DNA from 3 places in the Planococcus sp. TJ-301 genome. Region 2 is predicted to be linked to each of the others. Evidence: riboswitches for the same ligand, from Rfam matches in the RefSeq annotation. Region 2 holds a riboswitch; each other region holds the start of a gene.
The links. A riboswitch is a leader RNA that binds a small molecule or an ion and turns the genes downstream of it on or off. The one in region 2 is predicted to bind S-adenosylmethionine.
Positions count from the first base shown of each region.

Region 1: another riboswitch for S-adenosylmethionine. It lies ahead of AC4EHJ_RS10395 (2,3-diketo-5-methylthiopentyl-1-phosphate enolase); the one in region 2 lies ahead of AC4EHJ_RS15515 (methionine ABC transporter ATP-binding protein).
Region 3: another riboswitch for S-adenosylmethionine. It lies ahead of metK (methionine adenosyltransferase); the one in region 2 lies ahead of AC4EHJ_RS15515 (methionine ABC transporter ATP-binding protein).

Region 1 is NZ_JBZDOH010000001.1:2,124,276-2,134,130, reverse strand. Features, by position in the region: gene proB (glutamate 5-kinase) at 1-779, shown strand, start outside; gene AC4EHJ_RS10420 (glutamate-5-semialdehyde dehydrogenase) at 783-2,051, shown strand; gene AC4EHJ_RS10415 (DUF4395 domain-containing protein) at 2,084-2,497, opposite strand; gene AC4EHJ_RS10410 (1,2-dihydroxy-3-keto-5-methylthiopentene dioxygenase) at 2,904-3,437, opposite strand; gene AC4EHJ_RS10405 (methylthioribulose 1-phosphate dehydratase) at 3,453-4,070, opposite strand; gene AC4EHJ_RS10400 (2-hydroxy-3-keto-5-methylthiopentenyl-1-phosphate phosphatase) at 4,067-4,732, opposite strand; gene AC4EHJ_RS10395 (2,3-diketo-5-methylthiopentyl-1-phosphate enolase) at 4,738-5,952, opposite strand; SAM riboswitch class I at 6,032-6,141, opposite strand; SAM riboswitch class I at 6,543-6,697, shown strand; gene mtnK (S-methyl-5-thioribose kinase) at 6,775-7,959, shown strand; gene mtnA (S-methyl-5-thioribose-1-phosphate isomerase) at 7,959-9,020, shown strand; gene AC4EHJ_RS10380 (sugar ABC transporter substrate-binding protein) at 9,017-9,855, shown strand, end outside.
Region 2 is NZ_JBZDOH010000004.1:147,425-157,279, reverse strand. Features, by position in the region: gene AC4EHJ_RS15540 (YuzK family famiily protein) at 24-182, opposite strand; gene AC4EHJ_RS15535 (hypothetical protein) at 595-1,122, opposite strand; gene AC4EHJ_RS15530 (dicarboxylate/amino acid:cation symporter) at 1,224-2,396, opposite strand; gene AC4EHJ_RS15525 (MetQ/NlpA family ABC transporter substrate-binding protein) at 2,544-3,359, opposite strand; gene AC4EHJ_RS15520 (methionine ABC transporter permease) at 3,394-4,062, opposite strand; gene AC4EHJ_RS15515 (methionine ABC transporter ATP-binding protein) at 4,055-5,080, opposite strand; SAM riboswitch class I at 5,162-5,266, opposite strand; gene AC4EHJ_RS15510 (thioredoxin family protein) at 5,314-5,625, opposite strand; gene AC4EHJ_RS15505 (toprim domain-containing protein) at 5,632-5,970, opposite strand; gene gcvH (glycine cleavage system protein GcvH) at 6,042-6,422, opposite strand; gene AC4EHJ_RS15495 (arsenate reductase family protein) at 6,502-6,855, opposite strand; gene AC4EHJ_RS15490 (acyl-CoA dehydrogenase FadE) at 7,019-8,800, opposite strand; gene AC4EHJ_RS15485 (acetyl-CoA C-acetyltransferase) at 8,841-9,855, opposite strand, start outside.
Region 3 is NZ_JBZDOH010000001.1:11,685-21,539, reverse strand. Features, by position in the region: gene AC4EHJ_RS00180 (LLM class flavin-dependent oxidoreductase) at 1-639, opposite strand, end outside; gene AC4EHJ_RS00175 (alpha/beta hydrolase) at 661-1,461, opposite strand; gene AC4EHJ_RS00170 (gamma carbonic anhydrase) at 1,554-2,069, shown strand; gene metK (methionine adenosyltransferase) at 2,284-3,489, opposite strand; SAM riboswitch class I at 3,693-3,804, opposite strand; gene pckA (phosphoenolpyruvate carboxykinase (ATP)) at 4,042-5,631, shown strand; gene AC4EHJ_RS00155 (alpha/beta hydrolase family protein) at 5,695-6,480, opposite strand; gene ytkD (RNA deprotection pyrophosphohydrolase) at 6,461-6,919, opposite strand; gene AC4EHJ_RS00145 (Dps family protein) at 6,988-7,434, opposite strand; gene yidD (membrane protein insertion efficiency factor YidD) at 7,541-7,771, shown strand; gene AC4EHJ_RS00135 (metal ABC transporter substrate-binding protein) at 7,860-8,867, shown strand; gene AC4EHJ_RS00130 (MOSC domain-containing protein) at 8,904-9,566, opposite strand; gene AC4EHJ_RS00125 (nucleoside 2-deoxyribosyltransferase) at 9,599-9,855, opposite strand, start outside.

The DNA.
Region 1 (9,855 bases), on a different contig from region 2:
ACGCCGGTGCTACGCTGGCGGAGTTATTGAAGCGCAATATTCTGCCGATCATCAATGAAAACGACTCGGTGTCAGTTGAAGGACTGACGTTCGGTGACAACGACATGTTGTCGGCGTTGGTCAGCGGATTGGTGCAGGCACAGATGTTGATCATTCTAACAGACATCAATGGCATATACAGCGACAATCCGCGCAACAACCCCGATGCGGAACGCTATGGCTTCCTATCGGAAATACCGGACCAGCTCATTGAAGAAACATCAAGCGAAGGATCGATTGTCGGTACTGGTGGCATGAAATCGAAAGTGGAAGCAGCCCAGACTGCACTCGCGCTGGGCACACATATTTTCATTGGCGCAGGAAGCGGGCCGGACAAGCTGCTCGACATTGTTGACGGCACTGGCGATGGGACGTATATAGGCGATGAGCCGCAGGCAACAGTGAAAAATTCAAAACAATGGCTGGCGCTGCATTCGGTAGCGCATGGCAAGATCGAAGTGGATCACGGCGCGGCACTGGCAATCTCGCAGCAAGGCAGGAGTTTATTGCCAGTGGGCATTACGGAAATCTTCGGACGCTTTACAGCTGAAGAGGTCGTGGAAGTCGTCGATCCTGCGGGGGAAGTCATCGGCCGAGGGCAAGTGAACTTTTCTTCTGAGGAATTGCAGGAAATCAAAGGGCTGTGCAGCAAAGCGGCCCGGGTCATTACAAAGACCGGAAAACGGCAGGTGGTCATCCACCGAAGCCAGTGGTTCAGCCACGCAGGAAAGGGGATCTGATAGATGAGTGGAGTTTTTGAAACGGTTCAAAAGGATAGCCTGATTGAAAAAGGCCGAAAAGCGAAAGCTGCGGCAGCGATTATGGCGCAAATGACAACGGCGCAAAAAAATGAAGCGTTGGAGCGGATTTCGGCGCAATTGCTGGAAGAACAGAAATTCATCTTAGAGGAGAACGAAAAGGACGTAGAAGCGGGGCGGAAAGCGGGAATGAGCGAATCGCTCATCGACCGTTTGAAGCTGGATGAAGGCAGACTGGCGGAAATTGCTTCGGCACTGGTCCAAGTAGCAGAGCTTGAGGATCCGGTCGGCGAAGTGCTCGAGCAATGGGAGCGCCCGAATGGCCTGCAGATGGAAAAAATCCGTGTGCCGCTCGGCGTTGTCGGCATGATTTACGAAGCGCGCCCGAACGTCACGGTCGATGCTTCCAGCTTGTGCTTGAAAACAGGCAACGCGGTCGTGCTGCGCGGCAGTTCGACAGCCATCCATTCCAATAAAGCGCTTGTCAAAGTAATCCACCATGCGCTCCAAAAAAGCCCGCTGCCAGTCGATGCCGTTCAATTGATCGAAGACACCAGCAGAGAGACGGCGGCGCAGATGTTCAAGCTAAACGATTATTTGGACGTGCTGATTCCGAGAGGCGGAGCCAAGCTGATCCAGACCGTCGTCGCGAACGCCACCGTGCCGGTGCTTGAAACGGGCGCAGGCAATTGCCACGTCTATATTGATGAGACGGCGAATGTCGACATGGCGCTTGGGATTGCGCTCAATGCGAAAGTCCAGCGCCCGTCCGTGTGCAATTCCTGCGAAACGGTTCTGGTCCACCAAGCCTGGGCAGATAAGCATCTTGGGCAACTGATAGAAGCGTTCCAGCAGCAAGGCGTGGAAATCCACGGAGACGAAGCGGCCCGGCAATGGGACGGTGTATGCGCTGCGACCGAAAGTGATTGGGCGACGGAATACCTGGGGCTCGAAGTAGCACTGAAAGTTGTCGACACAACCGGGCAGGCAATCGACCACATCAACACTTATGGCACCAAGCATTCAGAGGCCATTATCTCGGAGACAAATGAAAGCATTTTGGAATTCTTCAATCGAGTGGACGCGGCTGCTGTCTACCACAATGCGTCGACCCGTTTTACGGACGGCTTTGAATTCGGATTCGGAGCAGAAATAGGCATCAGCACGCAAAAACTGCATGCACGCGGCCCAATGGGCTTGCCGGCGTTGACTTCGACAAAATACCTGATCCGCGGCAACGGCCAAATTAAATAAAACAAAAAAAACCGAAAGCATCCGCTTTCGGTTTAATACTGGATTTTTGTTTTATTGTGCTTCCACATCATATAGCGGTAGCGGATAGTGCAGCCGATGCAATAGCCCATCAGCGCCACTCCTGAAGCGATCAGCACCATGATGCTGAACACGTAGCCAGCCGTTGTTGCACCGAGCGCAAACAAGAGCAGGGACAACCCGAGACAGATTGTGGCAATCCATTGATTGAAAATCTGCTGGTCGCGATCTTCCTGGACATACTGGTTCGCAGGTTTTTTCAGAAATCGTTTATTGAACTGGATGACAGGATTCTTCTTGGTGATTAATGTATAAACGCCGACTAAGAATGGCAGCAATAAAATCGCTTTATGGAAAATAAGGGCAAGGATGACAGTGAGGACGATAAATGCTTGGTTGGATTGCACAAGCGGTTTTGGAATAGACATACAGAAGCCTCCTTTGATTATTGATTATTATACCAAGTTGTTTAGTAGGTTTAAAGAGTAATGCCTCAGTTTCGAAACTTTTTTGATTATTAAAATCAAATTATATAAGTTGAATTAAAGAAGTATCATATTAAAAATCGCTCCGGTCGCTTTGGGCATGGCTCTCGCTAGGAGACGAGAAGAACACTCGTCTCCTAGCTTCGCCTAGCCCCTTGACGCGCCTCCGCTAAGATATCTCTTGATATGGAGCAAAACACGGAGACGCCCGCGACAAGCGTAGCTGTTTTGCGGAATATCGATTATAAATATTCTCTTGTTCAACTTTTATGGGTTATGGATAGGACGGAATAAGTTAAGGAAAGAAGCACAATAAAAAAGAACCGGCGCAATTGCCGGTTCTTTTTTATTAAGATTGTACGCCTTCTTCTTGGTAAACAGGAACCCAGCCTTCAGTAGTGACGAAGATGCGTACTGCGACAACTTTGCGGTCGTCGGCCAATGTGAAGTAATGCGTGATGTTTTCAGGGACAGAGATTAAGTCGCCAGGCGTCAAATGGACTTCAAAAAAGCGCTCATCTTTGCCTTGGATGATAAAGACGCCGTGGCCGCTGACGATATAGCGGACTTCATCGTCTGTGTGGATGTGCTTGCGCTGGAAGTTTTTCAATAGCTCGTCCAGCTTCGGATTGGAATCGGAAAGAGAGATGATGTCCGATGCCTGGTAGCCGCGGCGCTCGGAGATGTCATCGATTTCGGTTTTGAATGCCGTTAAGATTTCTTCTTTTTCAGCGTCGCTGAGGTCGAACTTCTCACGCAAATGCTCCGGCAATTTTTCAATGTCCCAATGTTCGTAGACGACTTCCTGCTGCTCTAGAAATGCTGCTACTTCATTCTGCGCTTCGATTGTTTCGTTTGTGCCTTGGATTTTGATGATTGCCATGTTAATCTTCCTCTCTTAATGGGATTGTATTTGATATAAAGCGAGCTGGTATTGAAACAAGAACTCGCTTGCTTCCAATAGTTTCTTAGCTTCAAATGGATTTTTGCCCCACACCGTGATGCCGTGGTTGCGGATCAACACTGCACCGCTGTCAGCAGAAAGGTGTTTTTCAAACTCTTCCGTTAGGTCGGGGATGTGGGCATGGTTTGGAATGATGGGAATCGTCAGTACGGCGTCTTCTTCCCATAGCCCGAATGCTTTGATGAGCTCCAGACCTTGAAAGTCGATTTTGCCCCGGTCGCCGTAGATTTCAGAAATAACGTTATTGGCAACCGTATGGATGTGAAGGCTGCAGCCCGCACTGGTTTTGGCATAGACTGCGCAATGCAGCAACGTTTCAGCTGAAGGCTTCAGCGGCGTTTCTTCCACTGCTTTGCCTTCCGCATCCACCAGTAAAAAATCCTCCGATGTGCGTTTGCGTTTGTCTTTGCCGCTCGCGGTGACGAGAAATTCCAGCGGCGCGTCCTGAACTTTAATTGCCAGGTTTCCGCTCGTTCCCATGAACCAATCGCGCAATGCCAATTCGTCTTTGATGTCTGCGAGTTCCTGCCATCTTTCTTGGAATGCGGTCATGACTTCACCCCCAGTTTTTCATCGATGATCGACATGACGTCATAGAAGTTTTCAAATGGCTTGTACGGCAAGCCAATCTCTTCGCATTTCCCAATAAGATAGTCGCGCGCGATGACGAAATCCGCTTGCTTCGCGGCTTCTAAATCACTGATGGAATCGCCGATGACGATGCTTTGTGCGCCGTCCTCGAGCAATTGGCGAATGATCGAGGGCTTGCAGCAGCCGCAGCCTTGGCTCGGGCATTGTTCGTCGCAGCCATGCGGAAATTCAAGGCGGATCGACTCGCCCGAGAAATCCGCTTCGTTGCAATAAACGCCGGCAAAAGGGCCAAACGGTTTAATGAGCGGATGGACAAAAAAGTCAATGCCGCCGCTGACAACATAAAGAGGAATCTCGCGTTCGCGCGTATAAGCGACGAAATCGGCGAAACCTTCACGGATTTGCGCCTGTTCCAAGACAAACTTGATAACTTCATCTTTTTTTGCTGCAGGCAGCAGCGAGAACATTTGCGCAACGCCGTCGCGGATGGATATTTCCTGAGACAGGATTTGGTCTTTTATCGGATTCCATCCCGGCGGCTCAAAATGCTGGAGGATGGCGATGATGTTGTCTGAATTGGTGATGGTGCCGTCAAAATCACAGAAGATGACCGTTTTATTCATGGTTGTTACCCCCATATATCCAAAGCTGTTTTTAATTCATGATGTTGTTTTGAGGCTTCGGCAAGCGATTGTCCAGTAAGTACGGCGTCAATTGCCTGGCGGAATGCTTTGCCGCCGCCTGCCGCGCCGTCCGGATGGCCGTGGACGCCGCCGCCTGCGTTAATGATGCTGTCAGTGCCGAAATCTTCGAACAGCTGCGGCACAAGGCCGGGATGAATGCCAGCTGAAGGCACCGGGAAAGAGCGTTTCAACGCGCTTGCTTTCACCAGCTCTTCGCCAAGCGCCAAGGCTTGGCTCTTTTCAAGTGCAACACTTCCGTAAGGGGAGGGGAATAACGAGAAATCCGCTCCGGCGATGCGCGTCAATTTGCCGAGTGCCAGCGCTGTCGACAACCCATAAGTCGGAGAAGAAGTGAACGCGCCGCTGAATGCCGGATGAGCCATCAGCGGAAGCCGGATGTCAGTGTCTTCCGCCAATTCCTGCAGAACGTCGAGCCCATAGGCATGGACATTGAACAGCAACGCGTCAGCTCCAAGTTCCACCGCTTTTTTCGCCTTGTCTCTAAGAGTGGATGTGCGCCCCGAAAGGTTTACGGCATACAAAGTGCGGTGGCCGGTTTCTTCGAATACGCTCTGCAGCACTTCTTTACCGGCTGTAATGCGATGCTCAAATGGCGTTAACGGATTGTCAAAAAGAATTTCATCGTCTTTTACAAGATCGACGCCGCCAAGTGCCTGTTGCCGGAGCTGGGCTTTCAAAAACTCCAAGTCCCGGCCGATCACGCCTTTGAAAATACTCATCACAAGCGGGCGGTCTTGGACGCCGATCAAACCGCGGACGCCTTCGATGCCGAACTGCGGCCCGGGGAAATGCCCAAGCAGTTCATCGTCAAACTCCAAATCGAGCAGCTTCACTTCGCCGTCGAGCGACAGCTTTCCAAACACCGTCGTCAAGATGGCAGGCAAATCCGGCGAGAAATTCGCACTCGGATAAGAGATTTTTGCTTCCGCACGAATCAGTCCAGGGTTCAAGGGATGCGGTGCATCTTCAAACTCGGTGACCGAGACCACCTCGCCTTTATGCTGTTTTAATTGCTCCTGCTCAAGCAACGGCAAATCGGTCCACGAGCCGATCGTCAAGCCAAGCGCGATGCCTTCCGCCTTTTTCTCGAAAGAGCCGGGTTTTCCGTAAAGCTGGTAAGTAGCTGTCAATCTGCTCAAATTATCCACACTCCGTTTACATTGATTGAAAACATAAAAAAACCTCTTCAAACAAGAAGAGGTTAATGGGCTTAACAACTTCTTATTTCTCAGCCTGTCAAACGGGCTGCAAGAATTAGCACCGTGTCCATTGCTGGACCGGTTGCCGGGTGTCATAGGGCTTGTCCCTCCACCTGCTCTGAATAAGAATGCGTATTCAATTGGTTTCGATATACAAAGTAATTCTGATTATTCCACGATTAAAACTTTCTGTCAATAATTATCTGTAAATTGCGGTTGAAGAGTGCTGGATTCGGCTAGTGCCAGTTAAATTTCAAATAGTTCATGTTAACGCTTCGCCAGTGCATGTTAATTTTCATGCAAGTCATGTTAACTAATTTTATCGTTATGTTAAAGCCGATTTAGTGCTGGTTAACGAAAAATCATTTCTCTGAAACGACTGCAAACTTCGCTTCTGGTTTTACAGTATAAAGAAATGATTTTAAATTTAATAAAGGGAAATGAAAAGGAATATTGAAAAAAGTTATTGACACTCAATTCTGAACCATGATAGGATTCTTTTCAAACAGCATACACATACGCATCAAAAACTCTTATCAAGAGCAGGCAGAGGGAAATTGGCCCTATGACGCCCAGCAACCGACCGTAATACCTTCGTGAGAAGGGGCGCTTCAGCGCCGGGATGAAAATCCCGCAAGGCACGGTGCTAATTCCATCAGAAATGTACATTTCTGAAAGATAAGAGGCATGGAATCTATATTTCTGAGCCTCTTTCTTTTGGGAAAGAGGCTTTTTATTTTGCATTCGAAAGGTAGATGACATATGGCAACAGCAGCTAAACAATACGAAGAATTGACAGTAGAGTCCGCCATTGAGCTTGCGAGAACGCATTATCCATTCCCGGCTGGGGCAGCATTGCAATGCGACGAAATCGGCGATGGCAACTTGAATTACGTGTTCCGCGTGGCGGATCCGGAAAGCGGCAAGAGCGTTATTTTGAAACAGGCGTTGCCATATGCGAAAGTCGTAGGCGAAAGCTGGCCTCTGACGTTGCAGCGCGCACAGATCGAGGCAGATGCCCTTCGGAAACACGGTGAATTCGTGCCGAATCTGGTGCCGGCTGTTTATGCCACGGATGCGGTATTGGCTTTGACGGTCATGGAAGATTTGTCGCATTTGACGATTGCCCGCGAAGGCTTGATTGCCGGAAAGGCGTATCCGCAGCTTTCGACGGATATCGGCGAATACTTGGCGCGCACCTTGTTCCAGACATCGGATTTTGCGCTTCACCCATTTGAAAAGAAAAAGCTCGCTGCGGCTTTCTCGAATCCGGAGCTGTGCAAGATTACCGAAGACCTGATTTTTACAGACCCGTTTTTTGATAATGAAACCAATGATTTCGAGCCGGAGCTGAAAGAGGCTGTGGAAGCGCTATGGGCTAACAAAGCGCTTCAGTTGGAAGCGGCGAAATTGAAGTTTAGTTTTTTGACTGAAGCGGAAGCGCTGCTGCACGGCGATCTCCATACCGGCAGTATCTTCGCCAGCGACAGCGAAACGAAGGTCATCGATCCGGAATTCGCTTATTACGGGCCGATCGGCTTTGATGTCGGCTTGTTTCTCGCAAATTTGATTTTCCAATCGCTGACGCGCAGCGGAGACCAGCGCACAGTGATCCATTCGCATATTGAACGCACGTGGGAAACGTTTGAAGCAAGATTCACGGCCCTTTGGGAAAACAAAGGCATTGAAGCTTACCAAGGAACGGAAGGCTATCTCGAATTCATCATCGAGAAGATTTTCCGGGATGCACTGGGCTTTGCGGGTTGTGAACTGATCCGCCGGACAATCGGCCTGGCGCATGTTAAAGACCTCGACGGCATCGAGGACGCTGGCCGCCGTATTGAATTGAAAAAAAGGGCATTGCAGTTTGGCGAAAAGCTGATTTTGCAGCGTGCTGAAGTGAAAAGCATCTACGAAGTGACAGCGTTAATCGGGGAGGCGAAATAATGGCAATCCCGTTATCAATTTCCTGGAAAGACGGCAAGCTGACGATTTTGGACCAGCAGAAACTGCCTCATGTGATCGAGTACGTGGCGCTGGAAACCTTGGAAGACGTCTATGAAGCGATTTTGACGCTGAAAGTACGCGGCGCGCCGGCAATCGGTATAGCGGCTGCGTATGGATTGGCGCTAGCTGCAGTCCGCCACGACACGGATGAACTCCAAACTTTTTTCCATTTGGTTGAAAAAGACGCGGCGCATTTGGGCAGCTCGCGCCCGACAGCGGTCAATCTGGTATGGGCGCTGAAGCGGCTGACGGCAAAAGTGAAGGGTGCTGCAACAGTCGAGGATGGGAAAGTGCTGTTGCTTGAAGAAGCGGTGCGCATCCATGAAGAAGACGAAGCGGCAGGCCGGAAAATCGGCGAATACGGCCTGTCTTTATTGGAAGGCAAAACGCGCGTCATGACGATTTGCAACGCCGGGTCAATCGCTACTGCAAAATACGGCACAGCTTTGGCGCCGTTCCATCTGGGCAGCGAACTAGGACGGCAATTCGAAGTGTATGCTTGTGAAACGCGCCCGGTTTTTCAAGGGTCCCGGCTCACGGTGTGGGAGCTGCAGCAATCAGACGTTGATGTCACGCTAATCACCGATAGCATGGCCGCCCACACGATTGGTGCAAAAGATATTGAAGCGATCATTGTCGGAGCCGACCGCATTGCTGCGAACGGCGACACCGCGAACAAAATCGGCACCTTGAATTTAGCGCTGCTCGCTGATGCGTACGGCATTCCGTTTTATGTAGCGGCACCGGCATCGACATTCGACTTATCCATTTCTTCCGGCCGAGAAATTCCGATCGAGGAACGCAAAGCGGAAGAAATCACGCATATTGCCGGCATACAAATAGCGCCGGAAGGCACGAAAGTATTCAATCCCGCTTTCGATGTCACACCGGCACGCCTCATCAAAGCCATCATCACCGAACAAGGGGCCATCACCCCGGATTACAAAAAAAATATACCTGCCGTTCTCGGCGCTTACACAGGAAAAGGAGCAAATTCATGAAAAAACAATCGCTTTTATTCATCGCCTTATTATTGATCCTCAGTGCCTTTTTAGCAGCTTGCCAGCCAAAAGGGGAAGTCAGCGAAGAAGGCACGTCAGACGCAACAAAAGCGGAAGCATCGGACCACCCGTTATCCGGCAAAAAAGTAGCATTGATCATGCAAATCAACCTCGGGACGTTTTCTGCCCAATATATTGAAGGGGTAAAAGAGCAGGCCGGAAAATTCGGCGGCAGCGTGACAGTCTTCACTTCTGAAGGCGATTTGGCGAAAATGGCATCGAACCTGGATGCGGCGATCAACCAAGGCTTTGATGCCATATTGATCGATCACGGCACGAAAGAAGCATTGAACCAAGGCGTTGAAAAAGCAGTGGAACAAGGCATTCCGGTTGTGGCATTTGATGCAGGCGTAGATGTAGAAGGCGTTGTTTCTCTTGAGCAAGGCGACCAGAAAATGGCTGAAATGACATTGGAGCGTTTAGCTGAAGACAGCGGCGGCGAAGCGAACATCGTAAAAATCTGGGTAGCTGGCTTTGCACCGATGGAACGCCGCCAAGTCGCTTATGAAAAATTTTTAACGGATAACCCGGGCATCAAAGAAATTACGGCATTTGGCGGAGCGACGAAAAACACCGCTCTTGATACACAGGCACAGATGGAAGCGATTTTGAAACAATACCCGAACGAAGGCGACATAACAGCTGTTTGGGCAGCTTGGGACGAATTTGCGAAAGGTGCAGTGCGCGCGATTGAACAGGCGGGGCGCACAGACATTAAAGTGTACGGCATCGACATGAGCGATGAAGATTTGCAGATGATCCAAAAAGAAAACAG
Region 2 (9,855 bases):
GCCGGCCGTGTCAATTTCGTCTATTATGAATTTCTGTGTACTTGACGTTCCAAACGAGCAGCAACTTGTTGGCCCTGCCGATAATCCTGTTCTCTCCGTTGTTCCACTTCAATAATCTTGTCAGTGTCGTTTTGATATTCGTCGATACCAAATCCGTGGACATCCCTAAAAGCCTGTTCCATTTTTTCTGTGTGCTCAATTCCATTTGAATCGATAGCGGTTCATCCCTTTCCGGTTTGTATTACTTGTAAAGTATACCCCGGATATTCCAGATAAAACCCAAAATTAGTGAACTTCTATAAAATGGCTCTTTTGTCTTATGAATTACCAGAAAATTCAAAACACCCTAAATTTATTCTTTTTAAGAATAATGTCTCAGAATTTGATTATAATTTTTCATTTTACTTCACCGTATTTTCATGACTCGAAGCTACTAAAGCAATCCAGAGACAGGCGGACGCGTTCCGCTGGCACGGCTTCAGCCGCGCAAGCTTCTTCGCAACGGCCTCTCTCTAATTCTTGGATGCATGCCTTCACAGCTATTTTCCGGAATATAGGAACAAAAAAAGGTCCAGCAGATGCCGGACCTTTTGTTTATTGGCTTACTTCGTTGTAGATGCTTGAAGGGTTAAGCTCTTGCGCTTCCAATAAGGCATTGAACTTCTCGTCTGCATCTTGGAATTTTGCATTTGCCGCTTCGAAAGAAGCTTCTTTCGTCAGCTCTTCAGCTTTTATGTCGTAAGACTCTTTAATAGAAGCTAGTGCAGCTTCGATATCAGCTTTTTGTTCTTCGAGCGTTTCAGGAATTTCTATTCCTTCTACTGCTGCGGAAGTTTCTTCAGCTGAAGCTTTAGCTGCATCCTTCATTGTTTGAAGTTCTTCAGCTTTAGGCAATGTGCCTTCTGTCTGTGCCATTTCAAAAGCGTTCAAGTCTGCATCTGTTGCATTGATCGTATTTGGAACTGACATGTAGAAACGCATCATTTCCTGTTTCGCATTGCCTGCCTCTTTTGCAGCACCATTTGTTGCAGGTGCTTCTTCAGTAGCCCCGCTAGTTTTATCTTCACCGCAAGCTCCTAATAGAAGTGCAACTGAGAAACCGATAACCAGTAATTTCTTCATAAATATTTCCCCCTTTTTCTTACAATCCAAAGTTATAGTAGCACAGCTTTTTCTGATTGTATATATTTGGGAGAAAAGTCGAAATAGAGGAAATATTGGTTTTATTGCAACGCTTTTTTTCCATTTGTGAAGCGATCGACGATCATTGACAAAGCACCGTCGCCAGTTACGTTTGTTGCAGTACCAAAGCTATCTTGTGCTAAGTAAAGGGCTATCATAAGTGCGACCATGGTTTGATCGAAACCGAGCATCGATTCAAGCAGCCCGATAGCAGCCATTACTGCCCCGCCTGGAACACCAGGTGCAGCAATCATTGTTACACCAAGCATCAAGATGAATGGCAAGATGCTGCCAAAAGCCGGCACTTCGCCAGTCAATAACATGACGCCGACTGCACAAGACACGATTGTGATTGTGCTGCCGGAAAGGTGAATCGTTGCAAACAGCGGCACTGCGAAGTCAACAACACGTTCGTTGGCTCCGGTCTTGCGTGCTTGCTGGACGGTAACTGGAATTGTTGCCGCAGATGACTGGGTGCCAAGCGCGGTAAAGTAAGCCGGCATCATCGTTTTCAGCAAGAAGAATGGATTTTTTTTATTCAAGGTACCGGCAGTCGTGTATTGCAGCAGGAGCATGATCCAGTGAAGGATGAGGATCATGACGAATACAACAGCAAACAATGACAAAATTTCAGCAACTGCCCCGCCGTATGCCATATTGCCGAAAATCCCGAAAATATGGATTGGCAGCAATGGAATGATTACATATGAAATCGTCTTTTCAATAACCGCCTGGAATTCATCAAAGAACGAAATCATTGTTTTGCTGCCTGTTGAAGCCATACCGATTCCAAGCAAAAACGCGAGAATCAAAGCGGACATAACGCCGAATACTGGCGGCATTTCCAATGCGATATACGATGCAGCAAGTGCATGTTCCGGATCATCGATGTTGCTCATCGATCCGGCTTTCATGAAATTCGGTAAAATTGTCGTTGATGCCACAAATGCCAGAATGCCAGCAATTATTGTCGAGAAATAAGCGAAAAATGTGGCAAGCCCCAGTAATTTCCCTGAGCCTTTTCCGAGTTTAGCAATACCTGGAGCGATAAAACCAAGAATGATCAATGGAACAATGAAATTCAAAAAGCTTCCAAAAATAGCGGTGAACGTGGCAAAAACGCGAGCCAGCCATTCAGGCGCAAATGAACCGATTAACACTCCTAAAGCGATTGCCAAAATAATTCTTGGCAGCAAACCAAACTTAATCTTCATTATTTTGTCCTCCCCATATGAACAATTGTATTATCATTATTATTCAAAAGTATCATAGGAGGCAAAAAAATAGAATAGTTTGAGAAAAACGCGGAATATTTTCATTATTTTATCAAAATAAAAAAGCATCCTCTCGGATGCTTTTTGTCAATCTACAGGTACGACAGAGCCGCCCCATTCTTCCAAGATAAAGTCTTGGATTTCTTGTGATTTCAATACTTCGACCAATGCTTGGACATTTTCCTTGTCCTCATCGCCTTTGCGGACCGCAATGATGTTGACATATGGTGAGTCTGAATCTTCAAGAGCAATGGAATCTTCCATAGGGTTCAAGCCAGCATCGATTGCGTAGTTAGAGTTAATCAATACAGCGTCACCTTCGCCTTGCTCGTACATTTGCACTAAAATTGCTGCTTCGTAATCTGTTTCAAACTGCAAGTTTTTAGGGTTTTCCGAAATGTCGCTGACTTCTGCGGTCGTTTTCTCCACAGCTTCATCCAACTTAATCAAACCTTGCGCTTCAAGCATAGATAAAATGCGGCCGTGATCTGCAACTGAACTGCTCATTAGGATAGTAGCACCCTCTGGAAGTTCTTCCAAAGAATCGTATTCTTGAGAATAAACGCCGATTGGCTCGATGTGGATACCGCCGGCATTTTCAAACTCATAGCCGAACTCTTCTACTTGTGAAGCCAGATAAGGAACGTGCTGGAAGTAGTTAGCGTCAATTTCACCTGCTTCTAAGTCTTGGTTCGGTAAAATGTAGTCTTGGTATGATTCGATTTCAAGTTCGATGCCTTGTTCTTCAAGAATCGGTTTAGCTTGTTCAAGAATTTCAGCGTGCGGCACATTCGATGCACCGATTTTCAATGTTGATGACTCTTCGCCTGAGCCGCCTTCGTCTGCTCCGCATCCCGCTAATGCGAATGCTGTTAATAATGTTCCTGCTACAAATTTCTTCATGTTGTCAGTCTCCCTTTTTATGTGTTTTTTATGATTAGCGTTTGTCCGACTTTACAGTCAAACGGTCACCGATAAACTGGATGGCAAATACAATGATCAATATGAGGATCGTGGCCATAAGTGTGACGTCTTGACGGCTTCTTTGGAAACCATCAAGGAACGCCAGGGTGCCAAGGCCGCCGGCTCCGATGATGCCTGCCATTGCGGTATAACCGACAAGGGCAATGGCTGTCACCGTGATGCCGGAAATAAGTGCCGGTTTTGATTCTGGAAGCAGCACTTTGCGAATGATGGTCCACGTGCTTGCACCCATTGACCGGGCAGCTTCGATTACGCCTTTGTCAATTTCTTTCAGGGCGATCAATACCATGCGTGCATAAAATGGTGCAGCACCGATGATCAACGCCGGCAATGCGGCGTTCGGTCCGCGAATCGTTCCGATCATATACTTCGTGAATGGAATCAGTAAAATGATTAAGATGATGAACGGAATTGAACGGAAAATATTGACGAATGCACCGGTCAGCCAATTGACAATGCTGTTGGCCCATAATTGCTTCGGTGCTGTCAAAAATAGGACGATGCCGAGCACCAAACCGATGACAAACGTGAAGAATGTCGACATCGCGGTCATGTAAATGGTTTCGAGCGTAGCTTCCCACATATCATTCCAGTCGACGTTCGGGAATAATGACTCAATCATTTGCCATCACCTCCGTTTGGACGTCTTCTGCATTAAGGAAGGCGATCGCTTCATCAATTTCAGGCTGTGAGCCTTTTATTTGTAAGATCAATGTTCCATAAGCCCCTCTTTGCGTATGTGCGATATTCCCCTGCACAATGTTGATATCGACAGGGTATTTGCGAATCAGTTTCGTTAAGATCGGCTGCTCGGTTTGGTCTCCGACGAATACCAGTTTGATGAGGACACCCGACGGATACAGTTCGCGCAAATGCTTAATGGTTGCCTGGGAATCTTCGGTGTCTGTCACCTGAGCAACAAATCGTTTGGTGATGTTTTCTTTTGGCGCCTGGAAAACGTTCAGCACGTCGCCCAATTCGACGACGCGGCCGCCTTCCATGACGGCGACACGGTGGCAGATTTTGCGGATGACATGCATTTCATGGGTGATCAGCACAATCGTCAATCCTAAGCGTTTGTTGATATCCACCAATAAATCCAGGATCGAATCGGTCGTCTGCGGATCCAATGCAGAAGTGGCTTCATCGCATAGCAGCACTTCCGGGTTGTTCGCTAAAGCACGGGCAATGCCGACGCGCTGCTTTTGCCCTCCGGATAGCTGCGCAGGATACGCGTTCTCTCTTCCGGTAAGGCCGACAAGCTCCACAAGTTCCAAGACACGCTCAGCGCGTTTTTCTTTCGGCACTCCTGCAATTTCAAGCGGGAATTCGATATTCTCTTTGACGGTGCGCGACCACAGCAAATTGAAATGCTGGAAAATCATGCTGACTTTTTGGCGTGCTTTGCGCAAGTCCTTGCTGTTGATCGCTGTGATGTCCTGGCCGTTGATGACGACTGACCCCGACGTCGGCTTTTCCAATCCGTTCAATAAACGGATGAGCGTGCTCTTGCCCGCTCCACTATAGCCGATGATGCCGAAAATCTCGCCTGGTGCAATGTCCAGTTCCACTCCATCGACCGCTGTCAACGAGCCTTTGCCCGTATCGAACACTTTCGATAACTTTTTAAGTTCAATCATTCCATAAACACTCCTAATCCAAAAATAAAAACCCTTCTGCGCAGAAATGAGCAGAAGGGTAACTTAAAAAGTTGAACCGATCTCTCATTTCCCGAAGTTTCAGCTTCGCGTGACTTGGCACCATTTCATTTTCATGACGGTTGCCGGGCTTCATAGGGCACTTCCCTCCACCACTCTTAATAAGAGTAACGATATTTAATTAATTTCAGAAATTTAATTTACCATGCCTGGATTTATACGTCAACTGATTTTAACTTTCCATACAGATAAGGTACGGATTGGAACGCGTAAATCTTTTCTTTCAGCTGTCCATTTTGCGTGATGAGCAGGCATGGGACGCTTTCCACTTGATACAGCGAAGCGATTTCCTGCACATAGTTCAAGTTTGCTTTTCCCATTGGCAGATCCGGTACCAGTTCCTGCACGACCTCCAGCATTTTCGAAGCAATCTGGCAAGTTCCGCACATCGGCGCATACAGGTAGTAAGCAGCCACGTCGTTTGTATTTTTCTCTTTCAGCCATTCTTTATGTGTCCATTCATTCATGCGGTTTCATCCCTCAGCTATAAACTTATTGACTTGAACGTTTGCTGATATCAGTATATCCATCAGGATGCGGATAGGTGTAGCAGCTACTTCTTTGTAGCTCGGGTTGATATAGAAATGGCGGGCTTCCGGAAACTCGCGCTTCACCAGTTTGCGCAGCTTCTCGCCTGATTTGTCCGCGTCCACCAATATGATGATATCCATTTCTTCAAACGGCAGCAGCAATTCTTCAAGCCTTGTTGCACTTACTGTACCATTTGTACAAAGAATCGTCACGGGTTCTGCAATAAGCGGCGCTATCCTCACTTTATCGCTGATTCCTTCCACCACAATCACTTTTTCCATAAAGCAACACCTCGCTCGGAAAGTATGTCCAGAATTGTGTATAAAAAAAGCGCCACAAAGGCGCTTTGGAATTACTCGTTGATCATTTCTTTGTATTGCTCAGCTGTCATCAATTCGCCCAATTCAGCTTCGCTAGGGGATTCGATTACCACCATCCACGCATTTTCATAAGGGGATTCGTTAACAAATTCCGGGCTATCTTCAAGCTCACTGTTTACTTCCAGTACTTTTCCGCTGATTGGAGCGTAAAGTTCAGAAACAGTTTTAACAGACTCGACACTGCCGAAAGGCTGGTCTTTTTTCAGTTCGTCACCAACTTGCGGCAATTCGACAAAAACGATATCTCCAAGTTCAGCTTGTGCAAAATCAGTAATGCCGATCCGTGCTGTCGCGCCTTCTACCTTGACCCATTCATGCTCTTTTGAATAACGAAGTTCTAGTGGTGTACTCATCGAAAACCCTCCATATTATGTAGTTTACTCATATCTAAGTTTGACATAAACAAATCGGAAATACAAGAAATCAATTGCTCTATCTCCAGCTGGACTCAAAGTCCTGTTCTTTGAACCCGAGTGTCACTTTGCCGTAGCCGTAAGCCAGCGGACGTTTAATGAGCATGCCGTCAGAAGCCAGCAATTCCAACTGTTCTTCTTCGCTCATTTGGGGCAACTTGTCTTTCAAGCCAAGCTCGCGGTATTTCATGCCACTTGTGTTGAAAAACTTCTTCAAGTCGACTCCGCTCGCTCCATAAATTTCGCTGAGCTGCTCTTTTGAAGGCGGTGCTTCCGCAATATTGATCTCGTTGTATTCAATCCCTTGGTCGTCCAGCCATTTTTTCGCTTTTCGGCAAGTTGTGCATTTCGGATATGCGTAATAGGTAATCAAGAAAAATCCTCCTTTTTTTCCAAGCTTACCAAATCGCGGGCGCTGCGTCGATGTAAAATACTCCCTTCGCTTGTGCCTCCCGAATAACGCAAAAAGAGGATTAGGCCCCCTGCCCAATCCTCTTTTCGTTTTCAGGCTCACCGAATGAGCCTGTTGGTCCCTATTACACCACGTATTTTTCTGCTTCGACCAATTTGACTGCCGCTTCGCGTTTTTTCGCGATAACGTTGTATGGCGTCGAACGCGTTAATTTGCGCAATGCAGAAAGCATCATGCGCTGGTTGTCGCCTTCGATTGCTGCGATCAATGTTTCTTTCGCGTCTTTCTCGATCTTATCGAATGCTTCCTGGCAATAAATCTGCGTGTACAGCAATTTCTGCTGCGCTTTTACTTCGCCTGATGCCGCAATTGCTTTCTCTGTGCGGAGAACGACAGATTCCATCGCGAAGACATTGCTGACGATGTCGGCGATGTTCACGAGAACTTCCTGCTCCTGCTCCAATTTCGTGCCGTATGTCTGCGCCGCTAAGCCGATTGCCAACAAAGCGATTTTCTTCGCGTTTCGGACAAGATATTTTTCCTGCGCCAAAGCTTCTGTGCCCACTTCTTCTGGCATCATCATCAGCAATTCTTCTTGCAACTTCTGTGCGTGCTGAAGTAGCGGAAGCTCACCTTTCAATGCTTTGCGCAATAACGTACCCGGAACCAGCAAACGGTTGATTTCATTCGTTCCTTCAAAAATGCGGTTGATGCGGGAATCGCGGTAAATGCGCTCGATTTCGTATTCCTGCATAAAGCCGTACCCGCCGTGAAGCTGAACGCCTTCGTCAACGATGTAATCAAGCGTTTCTGTGCCGAAGAATTTATTCAACGAACATTCAACTGCAAATTCAGCGATTGAATCGGCCACCAATTTGCCGTCAGCCTGCTGCTCATCCGTGAAATCACTCATGCGGTCTTCGAACAAACCGACTGTGCGGTAAACCGAACTTTCTACAGCATATAAGTGAGAAGCCATCGTCGCCAATTTTTCGCGAGTCAAGTTGAACGATGAAATCGGCGTCTTGAATTGCTGGCGCTGATTTGTATAAGGAATCGTGATTTCCATCGCGCGTTTTGAAGCTCCGATTGTGCCCACTCCCAATTTGTAGCGGCCAATGTTCAGGATGTTAAACGCAATGATGTGCCCGCGCCCTGCTTCGCCCAAAAGGTTTTCCACAGGCACTTGCGCGTCTTCTAAGATCAATGTGCGTGTAGATGAAGATTTGATGCCCATTTTCTTTTCTTCCGGTCCGACTGAAACGCCGGCATAAGCACGTTCAACGATGAACGCTGAGAATTTATCGCCATCAATTTTCGCATATACCACAAAGACGTCAGCAAAACCGGCATTGGTAATCCATTGCTTTTCCCCGTTCAGCACATAATGCGTGCCAGCTTCGTTCAAGCGAGCAGTTGTTTTTGCGCCCAATGCGTCTGACCCTGAACTCGGCTCAGTCAATGCATAAGCAGCGATCATTTCGCCTGTCGCCAAGCGCGGCAAATATTGCTGTTTCTGCTGATCGTTGCCGAAAAGGACGATTGGCAATGAACCGATGCCGACGTGTGCGCCGTGCGTGATTGAAAATCCGCCGGCTTTCGACATTTTTTCAGCAATTAATGCTGAAGCGATTTTATCAAGTCCAAGTCCGCCGTATTGTTCTGGAACGTCTGCTCCTAGCAGGCCAAGATCGCCAGCTGATTTCAGCAAGCGCACGGAATGTTCAAACTCGTGGTTTTCCAATTTTTCCACGACAGGCATTACTTCGGTGTTGACGTAATCCTCGGTCGTTTTGGCAATCATTTTATGTTCTTCTGTAAAATCTTCTGGTGTGAAGACACGGGAAAGGTCTGCCTCTTCGATAAGGAAACTGCCGCCTTTGATCAATGTTTTTTCTTGTTCCATTGTGAATTCCTCCTTGTTTTTATTGGTTCACTGTTAATTTCTATAGCATTTCAAAGACGCCTGCTGCGCCCATTCCACCGCCGATGCACATCGTCACTACGCCGAATTGCTTGCCTTGGCGCTTCAATTCACTCATCATGCGGATGGTCAAAATCGACCCTGTTGCGCCCAACGGATGCCCAAGGGCAATTGCTCCGCCGTTGAAATTCACTTTATCGATGTCGATGCCGAGGTTGCGGACAACAGCCAGCGATTGCGAAGCGAAAGCTTCGTTCAATTCCCAGACGTCGATGTCGCTGATTGACAAGCCGGCCAGTTTTAAGGCTTTCGGAATTGCCACGATCGGGCCGATGCCCATGACTTCAGGCGGAACCCCGCCTGTCGCGAATGAACGGAATTTAGCCAAAGGCTTAAGCCCAAGCGCTTCCGCTTTTTCCCGGTCCATTACCAATAATGCGCCTGCACCGTCAGATGTCTGCGACGAATTCCCAGCTGTCACCGAGCCGCGGGCAGAAAAGGCTGCGCGCAATTTGGCCAAGCCGCCGATGTTCGTGCCGTCGCGCACACCTTCGTCCATCTTGAACATGAACGTTTTTTCCTGGTATTTATTGTTTTCATCGACAAATCGTTTGGTCACTTCGACCGGCACGATTTCGTCATCGAATTTGCCAGCTGCAATTGCTGCACCCGCTCGCTCATGCGAACGGACGGCAAATGCGTCCTGGTCTTCTCGGCTGACGCCGTATTGGTTTGCTACTTGTTCAGCTGTATGGCCCATACTCATGTAGTACTGGGGTGCCGTTTCCGCCAATTTTGCGTTGGGGCGGATGACATTGCCCATCATTGGCACCATGCTCATCGATTCGACTCCGCCAGCGATGACCGCTTCCGCAGAGCCGACCATGATTTTCTCGGCAGCATAGGCAATCGACTGTAAACCTGACGAGCAAAAACGGTTGACTGTCACTGCCGGCGTTGTATCCGGCAAACCTGCCAATGCACCGATGTTGCGGGCGATGTTCATACCTTGCTCCGCTTCCGGCATTGCACAGCCC
Region 3 (9,855 bases), on a different contig from region 2:
AAATGGCACAAATCGCTCGCGATAAGACAATGCGAAACTTTGTCCGCCTTCACCGTTGATAAATTGGGCGAACATATAAGGCAACCCTTTTTTCGCTGCCAATAACGCGGATTCTTGGCCTGAACCCAATATCCAAACCGGCGGTGCAGTGGCCGTTACAGGCGTCGCTTTCATGCCATAATATGGATGGTCTTCCGGAATCGCATCGTCCAGGTACATCCGCAATTCATCGATTTGTTCCGGGAAACGGCTCGCGTCCCGCGCTTTTCCGTCGTTCAATGCGTAGCTTGCACGCGGCATTCCGCCCGGCGCCCTGCCCATTCCGGCATCGATCCGTCCCGGATACAAAGCCTCCAAAAGCTTAAAATTCTCTGCGACTTTAAATGCCGAATAATGCGGCAGCATGACGCCGCCAGAACCCAGCCGGATCGTTTTCGTCACAGCTCCAAGATGGGCAATCAGCACTTCCGGACTCGAACCTGCCAGCGTCGCCGCATCGTGATGCTCTGAAACCCAAAAGCGTGTATAGCCCCATTCTTCGGCACGACATGCGAGTTCAGCCGTATTTTTCAACGCTTCCTGCGGCGTACTGCCTTCTGCTATAGGCGACTGATCTAAAATACTGAATTTCAATGACACATTATTCCTCCTTGCTTAGGGTTAATTCACAACATAGCCGACCAAGCGCAATGCATCTTTGACAAAGGAATGGTTTGCGGAAAATATTTCTTCCCGCTGCTGCTCCAAAAACAAATCGTGGCTGCAACCGGTCCATTCCTTGTAGCTGAACTGACCGAGCTCGCGGTCCTGCAGCCAGCGCTTGGCATAACTTTTATCTGCAATCCTGTCATTTCCTGCCGTTTGGACCATAACCGGAATATCCGGAAATCGCCTTTTCGCAGAAATGGATTTTTTCATATAAGAATGCAATTCGCGGTACCAGCCCATCGTCACAGCCGTGCGGTAGGAAGGGTCTCCGCTTTCTGATTCGATCGATTCCGGATTGCTCGTTAAGTCTTCAATTTTCAAACCGTGGTCAATGCGAAGGCTTCCCAACTTTGATAAAGCGGGCGCCAAGACAGAAGGGGTTTTCAGTAAATGGAGCCACGGCGAACTCAATATCACTCCAGCTACCGGAAAAGCTTTTTCGCCCAAAACATTCATCGCGATCGTCGCTCCGAGGCCATGGCCTAATACAAAAACCGGCAGCTCATTTTCCAAAGCAACCGTAATCGCCTGCTCCACTGATTTTTCGTAATCGTTAAAAGCTTCGTTATGCGGCTTGCTGCCCGGAATTCCGCGGCCATGCCCTGGCAAGTCCCCCATGATGACATGGAAGCCTGCAGACCGCCATTGTTCGATCAGCCACGCATATTTCATGTGATGTTCGTATGCACTATGTACAAGGACCATTACCGCTTTCGCCTGTCCTTCCGCTTCCCATTTCCACAAATCCATCATCCCCTTATCTTCATATGAACGCCAATATTTTGACCTTTGCATCGAATTTGATAGGATTAAAGATAGTTATTAACTAATTTGGAGGTTTTCCCATGATTTATCCTTTCCACGGCAAACAGCCAGACATTCATCCTTCGGTTTTTATCGCGGACTTCGCGACGGTTACCGGTGACGTTACCATCGGCGCTGAATCTTCAGTCTGGTTCAATACCGTTATCCGCGGCGATGTCGCACCGACCATCATTGGCAATAAAACCAATATCCAGGATCTCTGTGTCTTGCACCAAAGCCCGAACAATCCGCTGATTCTTGAAGACAACGTAACCATTGGCCACCAAGTCACCTTGCACAGCTGCAAAATCCGCAAAGGAGCACTTGTCGGCATGGGTTCCGTCATTCTTGACGGCGCCGAAATCGGCGAAGGGGCATTTATCGGAGCGGGCAGCCTCGTTCCGCCTGGAAAAGTCATTCCGCCAGGCATGCTCGCCCTCGGCCGCCCCGCAAAAGTTGTCCGTGAACTAAAAGACGAAGACAAAGCAGACATGGAGCGAATCGTCCGCGAATATGCTGAAAAAGGTGCTTATTACAAATCGCTGCAAGAAAAATAAAAAGATTTTCTAGCCGGCCAAAAGCCGGCTTTTTTTAAGCTGCGCATTTTCCTGCAATGCAAACGAATTAATATCCATTATTTTTAGAATATTTAATTATTTACATTTATTCTATCATTTTTCTCCAACTATTCAATGGCTTATTGATGCTGTTCTTATTCAAAAAAAGACGACCGGCAGATTTGCCGATCGTCTTTTCTACTATTATATTAATTTATTCTGCAGCAACGCCTGATTGTTCTTTTAGGATTGCTGCTTTATCCGTACGTTCCCATGGCAGATCCACGTCCGTACGGCCAAAATGTCCGTATGCTGCAGTCTGCTTGTAGATTGGGCGGCGCAGGTCAAGCATTTTGATGATGCCAGCTGGACGCAAATCGAAGTTTTCGCGTACTAAGTCAATCAAAGTGTCTTCGCTTACTTTGCCTGTTCCGAATGTATCGATAGCGATTGAAACCGGGTGTGCTACCCCGATTGCGTAAGCCACTTGGACTTCACATTTGTCTGCAAGGCCTGCAGCAACGATGTTTTTCGCAACATAGCGTGCAGCGTATGCACCTGAACGGTCCACTTTAGTCGCATCTTTGCCTGAGAAAGCACCGCCGCCGTGGCGCGCATAACCGCCGTAAGTATCTACGATGATTTTGCGGCCAGTCAAGCCCGCATCTCCTTGTGGTCCACCGATAACAAAACGGCCTGTCGGGTTGATGAAGTATTTTGTATCCTCATCGATCAAATTAGCCGGAACGACTGCGTTGATGACATATTCTTTGATGTTGCGCTGAATCTGCTCAAGCGTCACTTCTGGGTGATGCTGAGTCGAGATGACGATTGTGTCAACGCGGAACGGTTTATTGTTTTCATCGTATTCGATCGTCACTTGCGTTTTGCCATCCGGACGCAAATATGGAAGGATCTCTTCTTTGCGCACTTCTGCAAGGCGGCGAGCCAGTTTATGTGCCAAGCTGATTGGCAATGGCATCAATTCTTCTGTTTCGTTAGATGCGTATCCGAACATCAGACCTTGGTCTCCTGCTCCGATTTCATCCAATTCTTTATCAGTCATTTGCCCTTCGCGTGCTTCAAGAGCCACGTTGACTCCCGCAGCAATATCCGCTGACTGCTCATCAATCGCTGTCAAAACAGCGCTTGTTTCAGAGTCGAAACCGTATTTCGCGCGTGTATAGCCGATATCTTTAACTGTTTGGCGCACTACTTTTGGGATGTCGACATACGTCGATGTCGTAATTTCTCCCGCAACAAGCACCAAACCTGTTGTTACTGTCGTTTCGCATGCTACCCGTGCGTTCGGGTCTGCTGCTAAGATTGCATCAAGGATGGCATCTGAGATTTGGTCACAGATTTTATCCGGATGTCCTTCTGTTACTGATTCTGATGTGAATAATTTACGGTTTGTCAAAAAAAGCTCCTCCTTATATCCTGCGAGATTGCTCTCGAAATTGATACGGTACTCGTTTTCCCATGTCAAGTCCGTTCCAGCCGAACTGGATTGAACTTCAAGCCGTTGTGGCCTTTGCACACGAGGATTAAGGGCGATTCATAAAAAAATCCCTTCGCTCATAAATAAATGAGGAAAGGAAAAATCATCATAAGCACCTTTCACTCTTATCGTCCAAGGTTGAGTTCCTTGCTTCAGGTTTGGCACCTTCTCTGCAAATGCAGCAGGTTGCCGGGTTTCATAGGGCCTGTCCCCTCCACCAGCTCGGAATAAGAGTATCCGTACAATTTTTCATCATACGGAATGTATATAGTGATGTCAACGTTTTTAGCCAAATAGAAGTGCAAAACTTTATTGATCCACACGATGAATGGATTAATGCCAAATTATTGTTACTTTTTCATGTCACCGGGTTATTAGTATAGACTAATGGCTATAATGTGTTATACTAATCTACGAAATATACAAGCTCCCCATGGCTATGGGAATAACCGAAAAGGAAGGTACATATAAATGAATCCAGTAAACTTCTCAAGCAATTTAAAGGATCTTTTAAATGGCCAAAATATACACGTGCAATTATCAGTTCCACAATTAATCGAAGCAGCCACATCCCGTGGAGAAGCTGTTTTGACGAAAGATGGCGCAGTAAAAGCTGAAACTGGCAAATACACTGGCCGCTCCCCTAAAGATAAATATATCGTAGATGAAGCTATTTCTAAAGATAAAATTGACTGGGGTTCTGTAAATCGCCCGATTTCATCCGAAGTTTTCGAAAACCTGTACGCTAAAGTGCTGGACCACATGAAGCAAAAAGATGAGCTGTTCGTATTCAAAGGATACGCCGGTGCTGATCCTGAATCGCGTCTGGGCATTCAGACCATCAACGAATACGCTTGGCATAACCTATTCGCTCATCAACTGTTCATCCGTCCGACAAAAGAGGAATTGACAAGCCACGAAGCGCAATTCACAATTGTCTATGCACCAACGTTCCACGCAGATCCTGCTGTGGATGGTACGGATTCTGAAACTTTCATCATTGTATCGATGGAGCAAAAAATCATCTTGATCGGCGGAACAGAATATGCCGGCGAAATGAAAAAAGCGATCTTCTCGATCATGAACTACCTGCTTCCTGAACAAGGCATCCTTCCTATGCATTGTTCAGCGAACGTCGGCGAAGAAGGCGATGTAACGTTGTTCTTCGGTTTGTCTGGAACAGGCAAAACAACATTGTCTGCAGACGAAAACCGCAAATTGATCGGCGACGACGAGCATGGCTGGTCTGATAACGGCGTCTTCAACATTGAAGGCGGATGCTATGCGAAAACGATTAATTTAACGCGCGAACATGAACCGCAAATCTATGACGCAATCACGTTCGGTTCTGTACTTGAAAACGTAGTAGTGGATGAAGAAACACGCATTCCGGATTACGCTGACGGTTCTTTAACAGAAAACACACGTGCAGCATATCCGATCCATGCAATCAAAAATATTGTCTTCCCTTCAGTGGCAGGCCATCCAAAAACAATCGTCTTTTTGACTGCAGACGCTTTCGGCGTACTGCCTCCAATCAGCAAATTGACAAAAGAGCAGGCGATGTACCATTTCCTAAGCGGATACACATCGAAACTTGCGGGCACTGAGCGCGGCGTCACTTCTCCGGAAGCGACATTCTCTACGTGCTTCGGGTCACCTTTCCTTCCATTGCACGCGACTGTCTACGCTGAAATGCTTGGCGACAAAATCGATGAGCATGGGTCTGAAGTGTTCTTAGTGAATACGGGCTGGACTGGCGGCGTCTACGGCGTCGGGAGCCGCATGAAATTGTCGTACACACGCACAATGGTGCGTGCAGCAATCAAAGGCGAACTCCACAACATCGAAACGGAACAAGAAGCTGTATTCGGCTTGCAAATTCCGAAAGAAGTGCCAGGTGTTCCTACTGAAGTATTAAACCCGCGCAATGCTTGGGCTGACAAAGCCGCTTACGATCAGAAAGCAAGAGAGCTTGCACAAGAATTCGAAGCGAACTTCAAGAAATTCGGTACTGTCTCCACTGATATCAGTGAACAAGGCGGACCGATTAAAAACTAACTAGGAAAAAGAAGCTATCCATAGCGGATAGCTTCTTTTTTTGCGGCTTTTTTCCTTGAGGTCTTATTCATCCACTTCTTGGCTCTTCATCCACTCAGTCAAAGACCGTGCCGTTTTACGGTTCACGGCTGGCGGGAAGAAGTGCGTATAGTCCGGAAAATACCAGGTTTCGTGCTTTTGACCGTTTAGGATCAACGCTTCTTCCAGCAAAAACGCTTGTGCTGGAAACACGTTTTCATCTTTCAGCCCGTGGATAATTAGAAACGGAGCTTGCGCTTCATTCAAGCGCATCAAAGGATTTCTCTCCTCATACGCCTCCAATGCTGTATTTGGCGTGCCGCCGTAAAGCCGCTTCATCATACGCCGCATATCTGGCCGTTCTTTATACGTCAGTACGGTATCTGTGACGCCTGCCCAAGTGACGACAGACGTAATGTCGTGCCGCAGGACTGCGGTCCATATAGCCATGATTCCTCCACGGGAGAAAGCCAGGATATGGACTGCCTCTGAGCAGAATTGTTTCAGCACGTCGACTGCATAAACCGCGTCCCATCGATCCGCTCCGGCAAATTCATCGCGCCCTTGCCCGCCCCGGTTTCCACGGTAATAAGGTGCAAACACCACAAATCCTTGTGCGGCGAATTGTGCGATCCGCGCCGGCCTGACCATGCCGATTGACTGGATGCCGCCGCGCAGGTAAAGGATGCCGCTATAAGCGCCTCTTTTTTCCGGTTCGGCCAGCAAGCCTTTCACGAGCAATCCTTCTGACCAATAACTGATTTCTGTCAGCCGCACATGCGGATTCGGCGAAGGATACATTTTCTTCGATTTAATCGTTCCATTTTCCAAGATGCTCCACCTTCTCCATGATTGCCTTCATTCCGTCGTCTTTCATTAGAAAACTATATTTGTTATCCGGTTCTAACTCCCCTATGAGCACGATGCCGTCGGTTTCCATCAAGCGAATCTCCTCTAACCGCTGCGCTTTCCCGATAAAGACGGTTTTACAGAACGGACGATCCGTATTGACGCGATATTCCGCGAACCATTCCAATTCTGCGAGAACAGCACCCGTTTCCTCGTATACTTCCCTTATTGCCGCCTGCTGTAAACTTTCGCCAGGCTCCGCCTTGCCTCCCGGAAACTCAAGCCCCCGTTCTTTATGCTTCGTCAGCACCCACTCGCCGCTGAATTTGCAAATAACCAATACGTGCCTGCATGGCGCAGGAAACGATTCTTTTTCAAATGAAAGCTCGCATTCGATGCCGTTCAGATCTATATATTTCATCCACTCACTCCTTGGCTCATAAGAAAAAGCGTGCACTGTCGTTCAGTGCACGCTCCAGTCCTTCTATTTTACTTCTTTTCGCCAAGAAAAGCAGATAACATCCAAGAATGCTTTTCAAGATTCTGATGGATAGCGTTGAACATATCTTCGGTCATGTCGTCGCCGTCTTCAGCAGCCAATTCCATGCCTTTTTTCAGGGATTTCATGACTTTATTATAATCTTTCACGACTGTATCGACCATTTGTTCAGCCGTTTCCTTTGATGTCGCTTCTTTTACGACCGACAGCTCCAATTGCTCTTTCATCGTCGCAACCGGTTTGCCCCCAAGCGCCAATAGGCGTTCTGCGATTTCATCCATATGCAAAGTAGCCTCGTTGTATAATTCTTCGAACTTCACATGCAGCGTGAAAAATGAAGGGCCTTTCACGTACCAATGAAAATTATGTAATTTCGTATACAGCACCGACCATGTTGCCACCTGTACGTTCATTTCTTGGTTTAACTCTTTTGACATATTGCCCACTCTCCTCAAGTTTTGATAAGCTCTTATACTTTATTTATACCTCTCCCCTGCTTACAATAAACATACAGACAATTACCGTGAAAGAAGATGAATCTAATTGAAGACATTCCTCTTAAAGTTTTTCCGCTTTTACCAGCGGTTCATTTCTCCCTTGTCACCGCCAAGCTGCCGCTTCTACCCGACCTGCTCCCATTACGGAATTGAAGCCGTTGAGAAGCATGGTGCATTGAAAGGCGGTTATCTCGCAGTACGCCGAATTTTAAGCTGCCACCCTTTCAATAAAGGCGGCATCGATTTTGTCCCCGAAGAATGGCCACCAAAAAAATGATTGGTGGTTTTTCTTGTGTTTTAAAAAGATTTGCTGTATTATTCGTTAAGTAGTTAAAACGTAATCATTACATTTTGGAGGATAAATTATGAAAAAGTTATTTGCAATCTTATCATCGGCTTTATTATTAGCGGCTTGCGGCACTCCGGCCGGCGAAGAACAAGCACAAGACGGACAGGCGGACGAGTCGAAAGTCCAGGTTTACACGACTGTTTATCCGCTCACATATTTTACGGAACGGATCGGCGCTGAGCATGTCGAGGTTCAATCGGTCTACCCTGCCGGAGCGAATGAACACAGCTTTGAGCCAACGCAACAGGACATGATCAAGTTGGCAGAGGCTGACTTGATGTTCTACGTCGGCTTAGGCTTGGAAGGCTTTATCGGCAAAGCGAAAGATACATTGAAAAATGAAAAGGTCCAATTCACAGCAACATCCGACTCGATCTCGGACGAGGAGATGGATGCAGCAGCTGGACCGCATGAGGATGAGCATGAGGAAGAATCCCACGATAAGGATGCACATGAAGAAGAGCCTGCTGAAGAAGCTGGCCACGACGGCCACGACCACGGCTCAACAGACCCGCATGTCTGGATGTCCCCTGTACTGAGCCAAAAACTGGCAGCATCGATCAAAGAGTCATTGGTTGAACAAGATCCCGACCATGCTGAAGACTACCAAAGCAATTACGATGCATTAGTTGCTGAACTTGAAGAGCTGGATGAATCGTTCGTTGCATTGTCTGAACGCGTCAACAACAAGACATTCTTCGTTTCGCATTCGGCATTCGGCTATATTTCCGAGCCATATGGCTTTGAACAAATTGCAGTCGCCGGCTTGAACAGCCAGGACGAACCTTCCCAGAAGGAACTGACCCAAATTGTCGATCTCGCCAAGGAGGAAAAAATCCAACATATCGTTTTTGAACAAAACGTTTCCTCCAACTTGACGGAAGTCATTCAGAAGGAAGTCGGAGCCGAAGCAGTTGAAATGCACAATCTCGGCGTGCTTACCCAAGAAAACATCGACAACGAAGAAACGTATTTCACGTTGATGGAAAAGAATCTCCAAACGCTTGAAACCATATTGAAATAAACAAAAAGCACTGCGAATCCGATTCGCAGTGCTTTTCTATGTCGTTAGTTTCACTAACCGTTTTGTCAGCCAGTCTTGCCATTCTGCGGCAAGCGCTCGAGCTTCCAGAACTTGCTGGATTGCCTCAGCATTTTTCGGCTGATGGAAATTCACGTTATTGGCATACAACACAGAAACCCCTTTTGGATCCCTTTCGATTAACTCTACCCGGTCATCCGACGCGACCATCCCTTCCTCCAGCACACGGCAAAGATAGCCGGTAAAGCCGGTTATCACCATCTCTTTCAGGAAAGGTGCCATTTCGAGGCGCCGATCGATCGTGTTACAGGGCACGCGGCCTTGCGTCACTTGGACGACAGCTTCGCCGATGCGCAAAACATCGCCGATATAGATGTTTTCTTCCAGCATATCGGTTAGCGTCAGGTTTTCCCCGAACGCGGCTGGCGGCAGCCCAATACCAAACTCCTGTTCCCAGCGTACATAATGTTCGAATGGATAAATGCAGACAGCGCGGTCCACCCCGCCGTGATGCTTCATGTCTGCTACTCCATCGCCATGAAAGCCCTCTTTAGCCAAAAAAGCATGCTGTACCGGTTTTTTGCAAATTGCTGTCAACATTTCTTTGCCTTCTCCATAAAAAAGCTTTTCCGGCATGCCGATAGCAAAATACTTGATTTCAGCCCCTTGGATATTGTTCATCGCCAAGCCCCCTTTTGCGGATTCTCTTTGTTTTATTTTAACATTATGGAATGTTTGGCCAACTGCGCGTTGTTAATCGTTTGAGCGACAATTCCTACCAGGTCATTCAGTGTGCCGATCACCCGCTCCACTTCCGGCAAATGGTAGAACGTGGTCGTTGCCGAAAAATCATAAACGGTATCTTCTTCGGAAAACAAATACACCTTTTTCTCTGTAGCCAGTGCCAGCCCAAGCTCGATATGGCTCCCTTTGCCTGCAGGCAGCAAGATAAAGAACATATCAGCTTCAA